4 regions of the Arthrobacter sp. AOP36-C1-22 genome follow, and region 4 is predicted to be linked to each of the others. Evidence: riboswitches for the same ligand, from Rfam matches in the RefSeq annotation. Region 4 holds a riboswitch; each other region holds the start of a gene.
What was found. Region 4 has a riboswitch for thiamine pyrophosphate ahead of ACT3S6_RS02080 (ECF transporter S component). Riboswitches for the same ligand answer to the same signal wherever they lie in the genome.
Positions count from the first base shown of each region.

Region 1: it holds a riboswitch for thiamine pyrophosphate, as region 4 does, so the genes downstream of both, thiE (thiamine phosphate synthase) here and ACT3S6_RS02080 (ECF transporter S component) in region 4, are expected to answer to the same signal.
Region 2: it holds a riboswitch for thiamine pyrophosphate, as region 4 does, so the genes downstream of both, thiC (phosphomethylpyrimidine synthase ThiC) here and ACT3S6_RS02080 (ECF transporter S component) in region 4, are expected to answer to the same signal.
Region 3: it holds a riboswitch for thiamine pyrophosphate, as region 4 does, so the genes downstream of both, ACT3S6_RS10350 (ECF transporter S component) here and ACT3S6_RS02080 (ECF transporter S component) in region 4, are expected to answer to the same signal.

Region 1 covers NZ_JBQSWW010000023.1:32,419-36,260, forward strand. Annotated here, with positions in the region: gene ACT3S6_RS12385 (aldehyde dehydrogenase family protein) at 1-1,276, opposite strand, end outside; TPP riboswitch at 1,356-1,456, shown strand; gene thiE (thiamine phosphate synthase) at 1,513-2,187, shown strand; gene thiD (bifunctional hydroxymethylpyrimidine kinase/phosphomethylpyrimidine kinase) at 2,184-3,683, shown strand; gene ACT3S6_RS12400 (uracil-xanthine permease family protein) at 3,805-3,842, shown strand, end outside.
Region 2 covers NZ_JBQSWW010000007.1:41,906-45,747, forward strand. Annotated here, with positions in the region: gene ACT3S6_RS05840 (hypothetical protein) at 1-92, shown strand, start outside; gene ACT3S6_RS05845 (RrF2 family transcriptional regulator) at 118-558, shown strand; gene ACT3S6_RS05850 (globin domain-containing protein) at 647-1,828, shown strand; TPP riboswitch at 1,916-2,023, shown strand; gene thiC (phosphomethylpyrimidine synthase ThiC) at 2,020-3,819, shown strand.
Region 3 covers NZ_JBQSWW010000016.1:51,413-55,254, forward strand. Annotated here, with positions in the region: gene ACT3S6_RS10330 (Na+/H+ antiporter subunit E) at 1-336, shown strand, start outside; gene ACT3S6_RS10335 (monovalent cation/H+ antiporter complex subunit F) at 333-599, shown strand; gene mnhG (monovalent cation/H(+) antiporter subunit G) at 596-994, shown strand; gene ACT3S6_RS10345 (DUF4235 domain-containing protein) at 1,001-1,270, opposite strand; TPP riboswitch at 1,340-1,466, shown strand; gene ACT3S6_RS10350 (ECF transporter S component) at 1,520-2,140, shown strand; gene ACT3S6_RS10355 (ATP-binding cassette domain-containing protein) at 2,145-3,842, shown strand, end outside.
Region 4 covers NZ_JBQSWW010000002.1:93,798-97,639, forward strand. Annotated here, with positions in the region: gene ACT3S6_RS02075 (ABC transporter ATP-binding protein) at 1-882, opposite strand, end outside; gene ACT3S6_RS02080 (ECF transporter S component) at 879-1,511, opposite strand; TPP riboswitch at 1,546-1,655, opposite strand; TPP riboswitch at 1,713-1,808, shown strand; gene ACT3S6_RS02085 (3-oxoacyl-ACP reductase) at 2,133-2,897, shown strand; gene ACT3S6_RS02090 (LLM class flavin-dependent oxidoreductase) at 2,900-3,842, shown strand, end outside.

The sequences.
Region 1 (3,842 bases), on a different contig from region 4:
CGCCGAAGGGCAGCGCGGGGACCGCCAGGTGCATGCTGCACACATTATGGGCGATCGCCCCGGCCCGCACCTGGTCCTCGAAGGAGGTGTGCAGGCGCGGGCGTTCGCTGAACAGGTAGGCGGCCAGCGGTGAGGGGCGGGAGTTGATGAACCGCACCGCATCATCGAAGCGGTCGACCTGGATGATCGGCAGGATCGGACCGAAAATCTCCTCCGTCATCACCGGGGCCGCCGGGTCGACGTCAGCCAGGACCGTGGGGGCGATGTACCTCGCCTCCGCGTCGCTGGTCCCCCCGGCCACCACCCGTCCCTGCCCCAGATAGGATTCCAGACGTTCGAAGTGCGAGGCGTTGATGATCCGTCCATAGTCCTTGCTGCCCGAGGGGTCCTTCCCATAGAACGCGCCGATGGCCTTGGGCAGCTGCTTTTCCAGTTCGGCCGCCGCCGTGGCCCCGACCGCCAGGACGTAGTCCGGGGCGACACAGGTCTGTCCGGCATTCATGAACTTCCCGTGGGCCAACCGCCGGGCGATGGCGGGGAAGTTCCCGTCGGCGACCACCGCCGGACTCTTCCCGCCCAGTTCCAGGGTCACCGGGGTCAGCGTTTCCGCCGCGGCCCGGGCCACGATCTTCCCGACCCGTTCGCCTCCGGTGTAGAAGATGTGGTCGAAGTCCATCTCCAGAAGTTCGCTCGTCGTCTCCGCGGCCCCCTCCAGGACCGCGACAGCGCGCCGATCCAGGTACTGCGGGATGAGGGCGGCCATGACCGCCGAGGTGGCCGGAGCCAGTTCGGAGGGTTTGAGGATCACCGTGTTCCCTGCCGCCAGGGCACCGACCAGCGGGCCGAGCAGCAACAGGACCGGATAGTTCCAGGGGGCGATCACCAGGACCATGCCCAACGGACGCGCCTGGACGCGGGCCGACGCCGGTTGCAGCGACAGCGGGACCTTCACCGCCTCATCCGCCATCCAGTCGCCCAGGTGCAACAGGGCATGATCGATTTCGGCCTTCACCCGATCCAGTTCGGTCAGCCGGGATTCGGCCGCCGGTTTACCCAGATCCGTCATCAACGCGTCACATAGGGTCTGTTCTTGATCCTGGATCAGCCGTTCGAGTGCCTTGAGCTGGGCGCTGCGGAACCTGCGGGGGTGGGCCAGCCGGGAGTCGGCGGCATCACGCAGCCGGCGGGCCGCGGTGGCCGGGAGTTCGGCGTCGGGGCCCGCCGGCACGACGGGCGCGGAAACTGCTGGGGGACGGGAACGTCGGTTCATGGCCATGGGTACGACACTAACGTGGACACCGCCGGCGGGGCAGCCGGTGGGTTTGCCGCCCCCAGTGGGGGACTGTAGGCTCACGATCACTGACACGGGGTGTCCGCCACCGGCGCGGACTGAGAGCACACCCGGCAAGAACCTGATCTAGTTCGTACTAGCGGAGGGATGTCGCCCATGCACCAACATGCGCCCACCTTGGCCCATTCACCCACCGACTGCTTTGTTGAGGCGGTGCTCGCATGAGCGCGCCGGTTCCCGGAAGCGGGATCTACCTCGTCGCCAACTCCACCAGCACGGCCGGACGGCCCTTGGCCACCATCGTGGCCGAGGCCGTCGCCGCGGGGGTCGGGACCATCCAGCTGCGCTGCAAGGACCTGTCCGCCCGCGAATTCCTGGCCGAGGCGGCCGCCTGCGCCGAACACACCGCGGGCCGGGCCCTGCTGCTGCTCAACGACCGGGTGGACGTCTACCTGGCGGCCCGTGCGGCAGGGATCCGCGTGGACGGGGTCCATATCGGCCAGAAGGACCTGCCCGCCGAACTCGTCCGGTCCCTCATCGGACCCGATGCCGTGCTGGGGCTCAGCGCCAGCACCGAGGACCACTTCGCGGCAGTAGCGGAACTGCCGGCAGGCACCATCGACTATCTGGGCACCGGGGCCGTCCGGGCCACGCCCACCAAGAAGGACCACCCGACCCCGCTGGGGTTCCCCGGCCTGGCCTCGTTGATCTCCCGGGCCCCGCTGCCCTGCGTGGCGATCGGCGGGCTGGGCTCCGGCGACGCCGCGGACGCGCACACCGCCGGGGCCATCGGCATGGCCGTCGTGCGGGCCATCTGCTCCGCCGCCGAACCCCGGGACTCTGCTGCCGCCCTGGTTCAGCAATGGACCCGGGCAGCACGAACGGAGACCGCATGAGCGCCCCGAACACCCCCAACATCCTGTCCATCGCCGGGGCCGACCCCTCCGGCGGGGCCGGGATCCAGGCCGACCTGAAATCGATTGCCGCCTGCGGTGGCTACGGGATGGCGGCGATCACCGCACTGACCGCCCAGAACACCCGGGGGGTCACCGGGGTCCATACCCCTCCGGCGGAATTCCTCACCCGGCAACTTGAGACGGTCGCCGCCGATATCCGGATCGATGCGGTGAAGATCGGCATGCTGGCCTCCGCCGAGGTCATCGAAGCCACCACCGCCTGGCTGGGTACCCGCCCGGGCACCACCGTCGTGGTGGACCCGGTGCTGATCTCCACGTCCGGGGACCGCTTATTGGAGCACGACGCCGAGGAGGCCCTGCGTCGGCTGCTCCCGTGGGCCGATGTCCTGACCCCGAACACCGCGGAATTGGCGGCACTGCTCGAGGAGCCGGTCTGCACCCGGTGGGACGACGTCCTGGACCAGGCAGCCCGGCTCGCGAGGCGGTATTCTGTCCTGGTCCTGGCCAAGGGCGGCCACCTCACCGGCAGCCGGTGCCCGGATGCCCTCGTGGGCCCCGACGGCGTCATGGCTGCCGTGGAGGGTGACCGCATCGACACCCCGAACACCCATGGGACCGGGTGCTCGCTCTCCGCGGCGCTGGCTACCCTGTGGGCCCGCTGCGGGGACTGGGGGGATGCCCTGCGGCTGGCCCGCGGGTGGCTTGAAGGCGCCCTGCACCGTGCCGATGAACTCGAGGTCGGCGAAGGACATGGTCCGGTGAATCATTTCGGGGCGCTCTGGGACGGTGCGGCGATCCCGACGACGGGGGCCTTGCTGGGCACCTGGTGGAACGATCTGGCACCGCTGCGTTCGGGGATCGACGATCTGCCGTTCATCCGTGCGCTGCGGGACGGGACCCTGCCCTCGGAGGACTTCCACTTCTATCTGGCCCAGGATTCCTTGTACCTGCGGACCTACTCCCGGGTCCTCTCCCGTGCCGCCGAGTTGGCGCCGAACCGCGAAGAGCAGCAGTTCTGGGCTTCCGGGGCCGTCGGCGCCCTCGAGGAGGAGGCGAATCTACATCTGCACCGGCTCGGAGATGCCCCCGATCCGGAACCCAGCCCCACCACCTCGGCCTACCTGAACCACCTGGTGGCCTCCGGCGATTCCTATCCCAAGCTCGTGGCGGCCATCCTGCCCTGTTATTGGCTCTACCAGGACATCGGCCAGCGGCTGGCCGCCGCGGCCCACCCGGGCCACCCCTATGCCGACTGGCTCGCCGCCTACTCCTCCCCCGAGTTCGACGAAGCCACCAGCGAGGCCATCGCGCTGGTCCAGAAGGTGGCCTTGCGGGCGGGTTCCACCACCCTGGCCGGGATGCGTCGCGCCTTCGACGAATCGAGCCGGCAGGAATTGTCCTTCTTCGCCCAGACCCCCGAAGACGCCGCCCCGCGATCGGCCTCCCTCCCCATGCCGGTGGCGGCCATCGGCTGATGCCGGCGCACCCCGGCAGGGGGCCCGACCCCGCCGCCCCGGGGTCGGGGGCGGTAGGATTCCGTGGGGCCCCGCACCGGTGAGGCCCCACCAACCCGCAGGGCCCCGATGGAGGACACCCATGAGCAATTTCCCCGGCTTCGGCTGGACGGTCCACGG
Region 2 (3,842 bases), on a different contig from region 4:
TCCAGCCCTATGCCTCCCCCGCCGCCGAAGGCAGCGAGTGGACCTTCCAGGAGCCCACCCCCGAACCAGCTGATTTGAGGATCTGGGCCTGATCCGTGGGGACCGGGCGTCGACATCATGAAGATCAACGCCTTTTCCGATGTGTGCCTGCGCATCCTGATGCTGCTCGCCGCCCGGTCCGATCCCCTGCTGAGGACCCGGGAGATCGCCGAGGCGATCGACATCCCCTACAACCAGGTCTCCAAGGCCGTGCACAAGCTCGGCCAGTTGAAACACATCGACGTCAAACGCGGGCGCACCGGTGGCGTGCAGATCAACGAATCGGGGCTGTCCCTCGGCGCCGGCACGTTGCTGCGCAGCCTCGAGGGGCAGGGCGATCTCGCCCAGTGCACCACCGACGACGGCACGGCCGCCTGCCCATTGATCGCCGGTTGCCGGCTCCGCACAGCCCTGGCGCGCGCCCAGGAGGCCTTCTACCAGGAGCTGGACCACTGGTCGATCCGCGATCTGGCGTCCTCCCCGGCGCTGGTCCCCCTTCCTTTTCCCATCTCGCGATAGCCGATTTGCCCCAGTTTTCTACAAGGTGTAGAAATGTATCATAATACTTGCGGATCAGACGCAAGTAATTCGACCTCGAGGAGATTCGATGCTCTCAGAAACGTCCCGCCCCGTCGTCCAGGCGACACTTCCCGTGATTGGCGAACGGATCGGTGAGATCACCAAGAAGTTCTATGCCGGGATGTTTGCGGCACGTCCTGAACTCCTGGACGGCTTGTTCAGTCGCGCCAACCAGAAGAACGGAGCCCAGCAACAGGCCCTGGCCGGCAGCATTGCCGCCTTCGCCTCCCACCTGATCGAACACCCCGAATCGCTGCCCGAATCAGTGCTGTCCCGCATCGCCCATAAGCACACGTCGCTGGGCATCCAGCCCGACCAGTACCAGATCGTCTTCGACCACCTGTTCGCGGCCATCGCCGAGGATCTGGGCGAAGCAGCCACCGAAGAGGTCGTCGCCGCCTGGTCCGAGGTCTACTGGCTGATGGCCGACGCCCTGGTCAAGATCGAAAAGGGCCTCTACGCCGAACAGGCCAACGACCGGATCTACGCCCCATGGAAGGTCACCTCCACGGAGGCTTCCGGCCAGGATTGCATGACGTTCCGCTTCGAGCCGGCCGATGACACCGCCGTCACGGTGGCCAAGCCCGGCCAGTTCGTGAGCATCCGCGTGCCGCTGGCCGACGGGCTGCGCCAGTGCCGCCAGTACTCCCTCTCCGACAACGTCGAATCCACCACCGAGCGGGTGTTGACCACCAAGCTGGATGAAGGCGGGGAGGTCTCCCCCTTCATGCACCGCAATCTCGAGGTCGGCGACGTCGTGGAACTGTCCAACCCCTACGGTGACATCACCCTGGACATGGAGGGCGGGCCGATCATCATCGCCACCGCCGGCATCGGGTGCACCCCGAGCGCCTCGGCCCTGCAGTCGCTGGTCTCCACCGGGTCGGACCGCCAGGTGCTGGTGCTCCACGCCGAGGCCATGGAATCGAACTGGGCGCTGAAGGACCAGATGCTCGCCGCCGTGGAGCAGCTGCCCAACGTCGAGATGCGCCTGTGGCTCGAGGACACCACCGGCACCACCGCGGACCTGCAGGCCGTCGAGGGGTTCATGAACCTGACCGGCGTCGAGCTGCCCGAGGATGCCCGGATGTACCTCTGCGGTCCGCTGCCATTCATGCGTGCGGTGCGCAGCCAGGCCATCGCCGCCGGCGTGGCCCCGCGGAACATCCACTACGAGGTCTTCGGTCCCGACCTCTGGCTTGCCGCCTAGGCACGAGCCCGCTGCCCCGGAGGGGCGCCACACCGGAGCGGCCCGCGAACTGGATTAGCCAGATCGCGGGCCGCTCCGTTACGCTCGCAACGTCCACACGGGTGCCCCAGGAGGGGCTGAGATCGAGCTGCCACCGCTCGCGACCGTCGAACCTGTCCGGGTCATGCCGGCGTAGGAAGTTGAGGGCTCAAATGAGCGATTCCACAGTAAAACCCACCACCCCGTCCGCCACCGCGTGGGAACAGCACCCACAGCACCGGTTGCAGTGGATCGAGGATCCGGAACACGGCCTGCGGGTCCCGGTCACCGCGATCTGCCTGGCGGATTCCCCCGACGGCAGCGCCAACGAGCCCCATCTGGCGTATCGGACCGCCGGTCCGGGCTCCGAACCGACCGTCGGCCTCCCGCGTCCGCGCACCCGATGGATCACCGCCCGGGGTGACACCGCCGAATACGCCGGTCGCCAACGCACCCTGCACGACGACGGCCGGTCCGCCGTGCGTCGCGGGGCCGCCTCGGCAGAATGGAGCGGCACGACCCCGGTACCGAGGCGCTCGCACCAGGGGCGTACCGTCACGCAGATGCATTACGCCCGACAGGGCACCCTCACCGACGAGATGCGCTATGTGGCGCTGCGCGAGAACTGCGACGTCGAATTGGTCCGCCGCGAAGTCGCCGCCGGACGGGCGATCATCCCGGTGAACATCAACCATCCCGAATCCGAGCCGATGATCATCGGCAAGGCCTTCCTGGTCAAGATCAACGCCAACATCGGCAACTCGGCCATCACCTCCTCGATCGCCCAGGAGGTCGACAAGCTCACCTGGGCCACCCAATGGGGCGCCGATACGGTGATGGACCTGTCCACCGGCGATGACATCCACACCACCCGCGAATGGCTGATCCGCAATTCCCCGGTGCCCATCGGCACCGTGCCGATCTACCAGGCGCTGGAGAAGGTCGATGGGGATGCATCGAAACTGACCTGGGAGATCTTCCGCGACACCGTCATCGAGCAATGCGAACAGGGCGTGGACTACATGACCATTCATGCCGGGGTGCTGCTGCGCCATGTGCCCTTGAGCGCCGACCGGGTCACCGGCATCGTCTCCCGCGGTGGATCGATCATGGCCGGGTGGTGCCTGGCCCACCACCAGGAGAACTTCCTCTACACCCATTACGACGAGCTCTGCGCCATTTTCGCCCGCTACGACGTCGCCTTCTCCCTCGGTGACGGGCTGCGCCCCGGCTCCCTGGCCGATGCCAACGACGCCGCCCAGTTCGCTGAGCTCGATACCCTGGCCGAGTTGACCCGCAGGGCCTGGCAGTTCGACGTGCAGGTGATGGTGGAAGGACCCGGACATATCCCGCTGCATCTGGTCCGCGAGAACGTCGAGCGTCAGCAGGAGCTCTGCGACGGGGCGCCGTTCTACACCCTGGGTCCGCTGGTGACCGATACGGCCCCCGGCTACGACCACATCACCAGCGCCATCGGGGCCACCGAGATCGCCCGTTACGGCACGGCGATGCTCTGCTATGTGACCCCGAAGGAGCATCTGGGGCTGCCGGATAAGGACGACGTGAAGACCGGGGTGATCACCTATAAGATCGCCGCGCATGCCGCCGATGTGGCCAAGGGGCATCCCGGGGCGACGGCCCGCGACGATGCCCTGTCGGCCGCGCGCTTCGAGTTCCGCTGGAACGACCAGTTCGCCCTGGGTCTGGATCCGGCCACGGCCCAGCGGTTCCACGACCAGACGCTGCCTGCGGAGCCGGCCAAGACCGCGCACTTCTGTTCCATGTGCGGGCCGAAGTTCTGTTCGATGCGGATCTCCCAGGACATCCGCGAGGAGTTCGGGGGAACCGAACGCCAACGGGCACTGGCCGATGACATCGAAGCCGGTTTGCAGGCGAAGAGCCGTGAATTCGCGGATTCGGGGTCCAGCATCTACCTCCAGGCGACGATCCCCGTCGGCAACGGCACCGACTGATCCACCGGGTACGACGACGGCGT
Region 3 (3,842 bases), on a different contig from region 4:
CTCCGGCGCGGGCCGAAGGTGCGCAACGCGGTCATCGGCATCCGCATGCGCAGCCAGGAAGACCTCATGGCCACGGTCCTGGGGCATGTGCTGACCCTCATCCCGGGGTCCTTCGTCGTGGAGATCGACCGGACGACCTCCACGCTTTACCTGCACGTGCTGGACATCAACACCGTCCAGGAGGCCGAGGACTTCCGGCGGCAGGTCAGGTCCATCGAAGCGAGGATCATCCGGATGATGGGCAGCCGGGAGGAACTGGCGGCCCTGGACGCCGAGGGCCCCGCAGGCCCCGACCCCGCAGCACGAGCGAACCGATCGATGAAGGAGCACCCATGATCATCGTCGCTGCCTGGATCGCCGGGGTCGCCCTGGCGCTTGGCGCCGTCATGGCACTGATCCGGTTGGCCAGGGGCCCGTCGATCCTGGACCGGACTCTGGCCCTGGACGTCCTGTTGATCATCATCCTGTGCGGACTCTGCGTGGACATGGTCGTGAACCGGCATCTGAACCACATCGTGTTCATCGTCGTCGGGTCGCTGGTGGCCTTCATCGGTTCGGTCACCATCGCCCGCTACGTCACCGATCGGAGGGGGCAATGATCGTGCTTGGACTGACCGAGGGCGGGACGCTGGACCAGGTCCTGGACTGGATCGTGGTGATCAGCATGGTCTCCGGGGCTCTGCTGTCCGTGGCCGCAGGCATCGGCCTGCTGCGTTTCCCGGACCTCTTCTCCCGCATGCACGCGGCCACGAAACCGCAGGTCCTGGGATTGTTCCTGATGCTGCTCTCCGTCGCCCTGCAGATCAGGGCCTGGTCCGCGGTGCCGATACTGGTGCTGGCCTGGTTCTTCCAGCTGCTCACCGCCCCGGTGACCGCCCATATGGTCGGTCGTGCCGGCTACCGGACCCGGCACCTCAAACAGGAGACGCTGGTCCTCGACGACCTCAATGAAGTGGTCTCCGAGGCCCAGCGCCGCCTGGACGAAGGCCGCTGACGAGGATCAGACCTCGTCGGCCGTGTGGTTGAAGCGGGCAATGGCCCGCTGCGTGCCACGGTTGGTCAGGACCTGGATCACTGCGGACACCACGGCGGAGACCACAGCGAACCCGAGCGCATGACGCATCGATGCCTCGGCCTGGGCTTCCTTGTCGTTCGGCTTCGGGGGGTTCTCTCCGGTGACCTTGTACCAGATGGTGTCCACGAGCTTGCCGCCGACGAAGCCGACGCCGATCGACACGACCGCGCCGACGATCTTCAATAATGCGTTCACGAACGATTCTCCCGTCGGTAGGTGATTACCTGCCCAGCATAACGCGCTGTAGACTCGGCCCTACTGAATCACCTACGACAGGGGAGCGTCGCCGACCGGCCACGGCCGGAATCTTCGACGCTGAGAGTGCGGAACACCGCAGACCCTCGAACCTGCTCCGGCTCGTACCGGCGAAGGGAGTCGAGAATCTCAGGACCCGCGGAACCGCCGCGGGGTCCTCCCCTCCTTGGACCCAAGGAGGAACACCACATGAGCAGCACCCTCTCGGCGGCACCGACCGCCCGTTACACCTGGCGCGTCGTGGACATCGTCGTCGCCTCCGTCATCGCCGTGGCCTCCGGGGTGATCTTCTGGGCCTGGAACACCACCCACCACGCCTTCGACTTCATCTTCGTGGCCTTCCCGCCCTCATCCGCCCTGCTGGCCGGAATGTGGCTCTTCCCCGCCGTCCTGGGGGCACTGATCATCCGCAAACCAGGGGCCGCACTGTTCTGCGAGATGGTAGCCGCGGTCGTTTCCTCGCTCCTGGGCTCCGAATACGGCTGGACGGTCTGGGCCTCGGGGATCATCCAGGGCCTCGGCGCCGAAATCGTCTTCGCCGTGCTGCTCTACCGCCGCTGGTCGCTGCCGGTGGCGCTGTTCGCCGGGCTGCTGACCGGGATCTTCGGTGGAGTGAACGACGCCTTCGTCTTCTCCTGGTTCCCCGACTACACCGAGAGCATGAAACTGGCCTATGTGGTGTTCATGGCCATTTCGGGCCTGGTCATCGCCGGATTGGGATCCTGGGCACTGACCCGGGCCCTGTCGCGAACCGGGGCCTTGTCCTCGATGGCGTCGCGGAAGGCCGCCCAGGAACGGGTCCTGGGTTGAACCGATGACACATGATGCACCGACCGGGGCCCGGGGCCCTTCACCGGCCACCGGGGTCGGCGACGTCCGCGCGGCGGCGGTCAGGGCCAGCGGTTGGGGATGGCAGCATGCCGGACGCGAGGAGCCCGCCGTGCTGGGGCTGGACCTGGACATCGACGCCGGGGAGAAGGTGTTGCTCGTCGGCCCGTCTGGGGCCGGTAAATCGACCCTCATGCATGCCCTGGCCGGGGTGTTGCAGGACGATGAGGACAACGCCTCCGCAGGGGAACTGCTCATCGATGGCCGACCCGCCGCGGCCGCCCACGGCCGGACCGGGCTGATGCAGCAGGACCCCGAGACCCAGATCGTCCAGGCCCGGGTGGGGGACGACGTCGCCTTCGGGGCGGAAAACCTTTCGGTGGATCCGGAACTGATCTGGCCCCGCGTCATCGAATCCCTGCACGCCGTCGGGCTCAGCCTGCCCCTGGACCACCCCACCTCCTCCCTGTCGGGGGGACAGAAGCAACGACTGGCCCTGGCCGGGATCCTGGCCATGCGCCCGGGACTGGTCCTGCTGGACGAACCCACCGCGAACCTCGACCCCGAGGGGGTGCTGGAGGTCCGTGACGCAGTGATCGACGCCGTGGGCGCCAGCGGGGCGACGATGATCATCGTCGAACACCGGCTGGCGGCCTGGGCCGACGCCGTGGACCGCGTGATCGTCCTGGAGCCCGGCGGCGGCATCGCCTACCAGGGCACACCGGCCCGGCTCTTCGCCCCCGGACCCATCCGGGACCGGCTCATCGACGCCGGGGTCTGGGTTCCCGGCCACACTCCCGTGCTGCCGGCCCGGCTGAAGCCGGCAGCACCGGCCGCCGGCCTGTTGAGGGGACGGGGGTTGGCCGTGTCCAGAACGGCCCAGGGTCCTGCCGCCGTATCGGGTCTTGACCTGCGGATCGACGCCGGGCAGGCGCTGTGCATCACCGGGGCCAACGGGGCGGGCAAATCAACACTGGCGTTGACCCTGGCCGGGCTGCTGCCCGAACGGGCCGGCAGCGTCGCCGCCCTGCCGGGCCTCAGCGGCGACCAGGGCGCCGCGGGGGCCTCCGACCCCGGGGACGCCGACCGGCCCTACCGGTGGCGGGCCGGGGAACTGGTCGCCCGGATCGGCACCGTCTTCCAGGAGCCCGAGCACCAATTCGTCACCGCCACCGTGCGCGAGGAACTGGCCTTCGGCCCACGACGGGCCCGCAGACCGGGGTCGAAGACCCGGCTGTACACCGACGAGGAAATCACCGGACGGGTCGATGAGCTGTTGGACCGGTTGGGGCTGAGGCATCTGGCCGAGGCGAACCCGTTCACCCTCTCGGGAGGCGAAAAGCGCCGGCTGTCGGTGGCCACCGTGCTCGCCGCCCGCCCCCGACTACTGATCCTCGACGAACCGACCTTCGGCCAGGATGCCAATACCTGGAGGGAACTGGCGCTGTTGCTGCGCGAACAACTCCAGGACGGCGTCGCCGTCGTCGCGGTCACGCACGATGCGGGCTTCGCCGCCGCCTTGGGGGCCTCCACGGTCGAGGTCGTCGCCGATCGACGCCCCTGCCGGGAACCGGGCAGGACCACACCGCAGGGCCCGGACCCCACCACCGCCCGGGCCTCCGGGGGGATGCCGGGGCTGGAACCCGATGCCGGGGCCCGGGCGAGCTTCTTCGGGCGGTGCAAC
Region 4 (3,842 bases):
CGGAACCGTGGGCCGGTCCTGCGCCCACCCGAGCAGTCGGTCCCGGATGATCGGGCAGGCCAGCCCTCCCCCGGTGCCGAAGGCCGCCTGCAGTTCGGTGTCCAGCGGTGTCCAGCACCCCGCAGCCACCAACCGTCTGGACCACTGCTCCAGCACGGTCGGCGTGGGGCCGTCCGCCAGCAGGGTTCCTGCGGCATCGAGCACGATGGCCCGGGCAGGGAGCCCCGCGACGCCGTCGGTTCCCGCGTACTCGTCGATGCGGTGTTCCACCAGCACGACGGCGGGGCCGCGCGTTTCCACGGCCCGGTCGATGGCCCGGCGCACCGAGGAGATGCCCTCGGCGTCGAGCATCGAGGTGGGTTCGTCGAGCAACAGCACCGGGGGCTCCGCGACCAGGCTGGCCGCCAGGGCCACCCGTTGGCCTTCACCGCCGGAGAGCTGCCGGGTGGATCTGCCTCGCAGCCCGGTTCCGTTGATGTGTTCCAGCGCCGCGTCGATCAGGGCGTCGATCCGGGGTGGGGCCACCGCATGGTTTTCCAGCGGAAGGGCGATCTCCCGGTCCACATCGGGCATGCACATCGCCGATTCGGGGTCCTGGGCCAGGACGCCCACGGTCCGGGAGAGCTCGGCAACACTGCTGTGGGCGGTGTCCTGGCCGGCCACGAGGACCCGGCCGGTGGTGCGGGCCGCCACCGAATGCGGGATGACCCCGGTCATCAGCGCCAGCAACGTGGATTTCCCGGCCCCCGAGGGGCCCAGGATGATGACCTGCTCCCCGGCGTCCAGGCCCAGCGACACCTCCTGCAGCACCGGTGCCGCCCGCCGGGGGTAGTGCACCGTGGCCTCCTGAAGCGCGATCACCGCCGCGCCCACCGGTTTCATGCTCCCCCGGTGGTGGGCAGATCGCGTCCGATGGCGTAGTTGTCCACCACGCCGGTCTTCGCCAGGGCGTTGACCGTCCGGCGGGCCAGCAGCCCGCCGAGGATGAGACCGGACAGCAGTTGGACGACGAGCCGGATGACGAAGAAGTCCTGCCCGTACCATCCGAAGCGGAAGGCCGAGACGGCGAAGGCCAGCCCGGCCCCGAGCAGCCCCGAGCAGGCGTACACGCCCCAGCTGAAGGACCGGTAGCGGCGCAGGGCGAAGGGCAGTTCGCTGCCCAGACCCTGAATGGCGGCCACGAGGAAGAGCATCGGCCCCGCCGTTGAACCGAGGAAAACGACTTCCACCCCGCCGGCGATGACCTCGGCCAGGATCCCGGCGCCGGGGCGTCTGATGATGGCGACGGCGATCGGGGCGACGATCAGCCACCCGCCGAAGAGTAGATGCGAGGAGAGGTCCCCGAACGGGCCCATCAGCAGGGTCAGCCCGGCCGATGCCTGGACCAGGGCCCAGTAGAGGAACCCGAAGACGACCCCCAGGACCACGATGAGCACCAGGTCCTTGAGGTCGAAGGAAAAGCGTCCCCGCGCCGGTACTGGCGTGGTGGATGGCGGCGTTGTCGAGTGCACTGTCGTGCCCCTTCCGTTGAGTGAACAGGGCACGGGATTCAGAGTTTTGCCTCCCTGCGCTGGCATGACCCAGATCAGGTTCGACGGTCGAAGCTTGATCAGCTTCCTCTCAGCCCGGCTCACCGGACTCCCGTGTTCAGCACAGACTGTACACGGGGACACGAAGTTGTCGAATCGCCACGTCACGTGTGTAGGCTGTGGTGCAGTGACACGGGGTGCCACGATTTCCTGGCTGAGAGAACACCCGTTGAACCTGATCTAGTTCGAACTAGCGAAGGGATGTTGCAGGTGTTTCTCCACCTAGACCCCCATTTTGGAAGGTCCTGCCGGACCGCTGCCCCACTGCCCGGTACCAGCTTGTCCAGGTTGCGTCCGCCCTGGCGTCCGGCGGCTTGTCGAGGACCCGCCCGGCCAGGCGTTTAGCGTCTGCCCACCAGCTGCACCGCAACCAAGAATCCTGCCCGAAGCCTGCTCTCCGCCGTCGGGCAGGACAGCACGTGAACGATGCTGCCCACAGTGCTTGCCGCGCCATTCCTTACTCTCCCCGGGCGACTCCGCCTCCGGGGCCCCCTCGCCATTTCCACCACCCCCTGCCCTCGGCAGCCATGAAAGTGAGACCAGATGAACCTCTCCGACCAGCTTGTCCTCGTCACCGGAGGCGCCCGCGGTTTGGGCCGTCACATCGTGACGGCCTTCGCCGGGCAAGGCGCCCGCGTCATCATCAACTACCGCCAATCCGCCCAGGCCGCTCAGGAGCTCGCCTCCACCCTGGGGCCCGACCGCGCCCTGGCCGTCCAGGCGGATGTCACCGATCCGGCACAGGTCGCCACCATGCTCGAGACCGCCCAGGCCCATTTCGGTTCCCCCGTGACCACCGTGGTGAACAACGCGTTGGCCGATTTCTCCTTCAACGGCGAGGCCCGCTCCTCGGCCGCAGACATTGGGTGGGAGGAGTTCACCACCCAGTTCTCCGGCAGTGTCCGCGGCGCCCTGAACACCTCCCAGGCCGCCCTGCCGGGGATGCGCGAACACGGCTTCGGGCGGATCATCAACATCGGCACCAACCTCTTCCAAAACCCGGTGGTCCCGTACCACGACTACACCGCCTCCAAGGCCGCCCTGTTGGCGCTGACCCGCACACTCGCCGCCGATCTGGGCCAACACGAGGTCTCGGTGAACATGGTCTCCGGCGGCCTGCTGCGGACCACCGATGCCAGCGCCGCCACCCCCGAGGAGGTCTTCGACTTCATCGCCTCCTCCACCCCGTTGCGCAAGGTGACCACCCCCGCCGAATTCGCCGACGCCATCCTGTTCTTCGCCTCCCCCTGGGCCCGTGCGGTCACCGGACAGAACCTGGTGGTCGACGGCGGACTGGTGATGAACTAATAATGAGCGCACACAGCAGCGACACAGCACCACGCCAACTACATTTCAACGCCTTCCTCAACGCCTGCGGGCACCACCAGGCCGCCTGGCGCCACCCGGGCTCAGCGGTCGAACAGCTGGGGGACATCGAGCATTACGAACGGCTGGCCCGGACCGCCGAGACCGGCCTGTTCGACGCGGTGTTCTTCGCCGATGGGCATTCGGCAGGGAATCCGTCAGTGGGTCCACGGTGGTTCTTCGAACCGTTGACGGCCCTGGCCGCCATGGCACGGAACACCAGCCGCATCGGGCTGATCTCCACCGTCTCCACCACCTTCTACACCCCGTACCACGCGGCACGGATGCTCGCGTCGCTGGACCACATCAGCGCCGGGCGCATCGGGTGGAACGTGGTGACCTCGATGTTCGACGCCGAGGCACGCAACCACTCAATGGATGCCATGCCGGCCAGCCCCGAGCGTTATGCCCGGGCGGCCGAGTTCATCGACGTCGCGCTGGGACTATGGGATTCCTGGGCCGACGACGCCGTGTTGGCCGACAGGGAAGGGCTTTTCGCCGATCCCGAGAAAGTCAGACCCATCAACCACGACGGCGAGCATTTCAGCGTCGACGGGCCGCTGAACGTGCCCCGGGGCCCGCAGGGCCGGCCGGTCCTGTTCCAGGCGGGGGCCTCCGAGTCCGGCCGCCAGCTGGCGGCACGCCATGCCGAGGGCATCTATGCGGTGGCCTACGATCTGGCCAGTGGACAGGACTACTACGCGGACCTGAAGCGGCGCATTGCCGCCGAAGGCAGGGACCCGTCCAAGGTCGCGATCATGCCCGGCCTGGTCACCTTCCTGGGGTCCACCGAGGCCGAGGCGCTGGCCGGGCAGGCCGAGGTGGACGCCCTGCTGCCCACCGAACAGTCGCTGGCCCAGCTGGGGATGTTCATCGGGCAGGATTGCC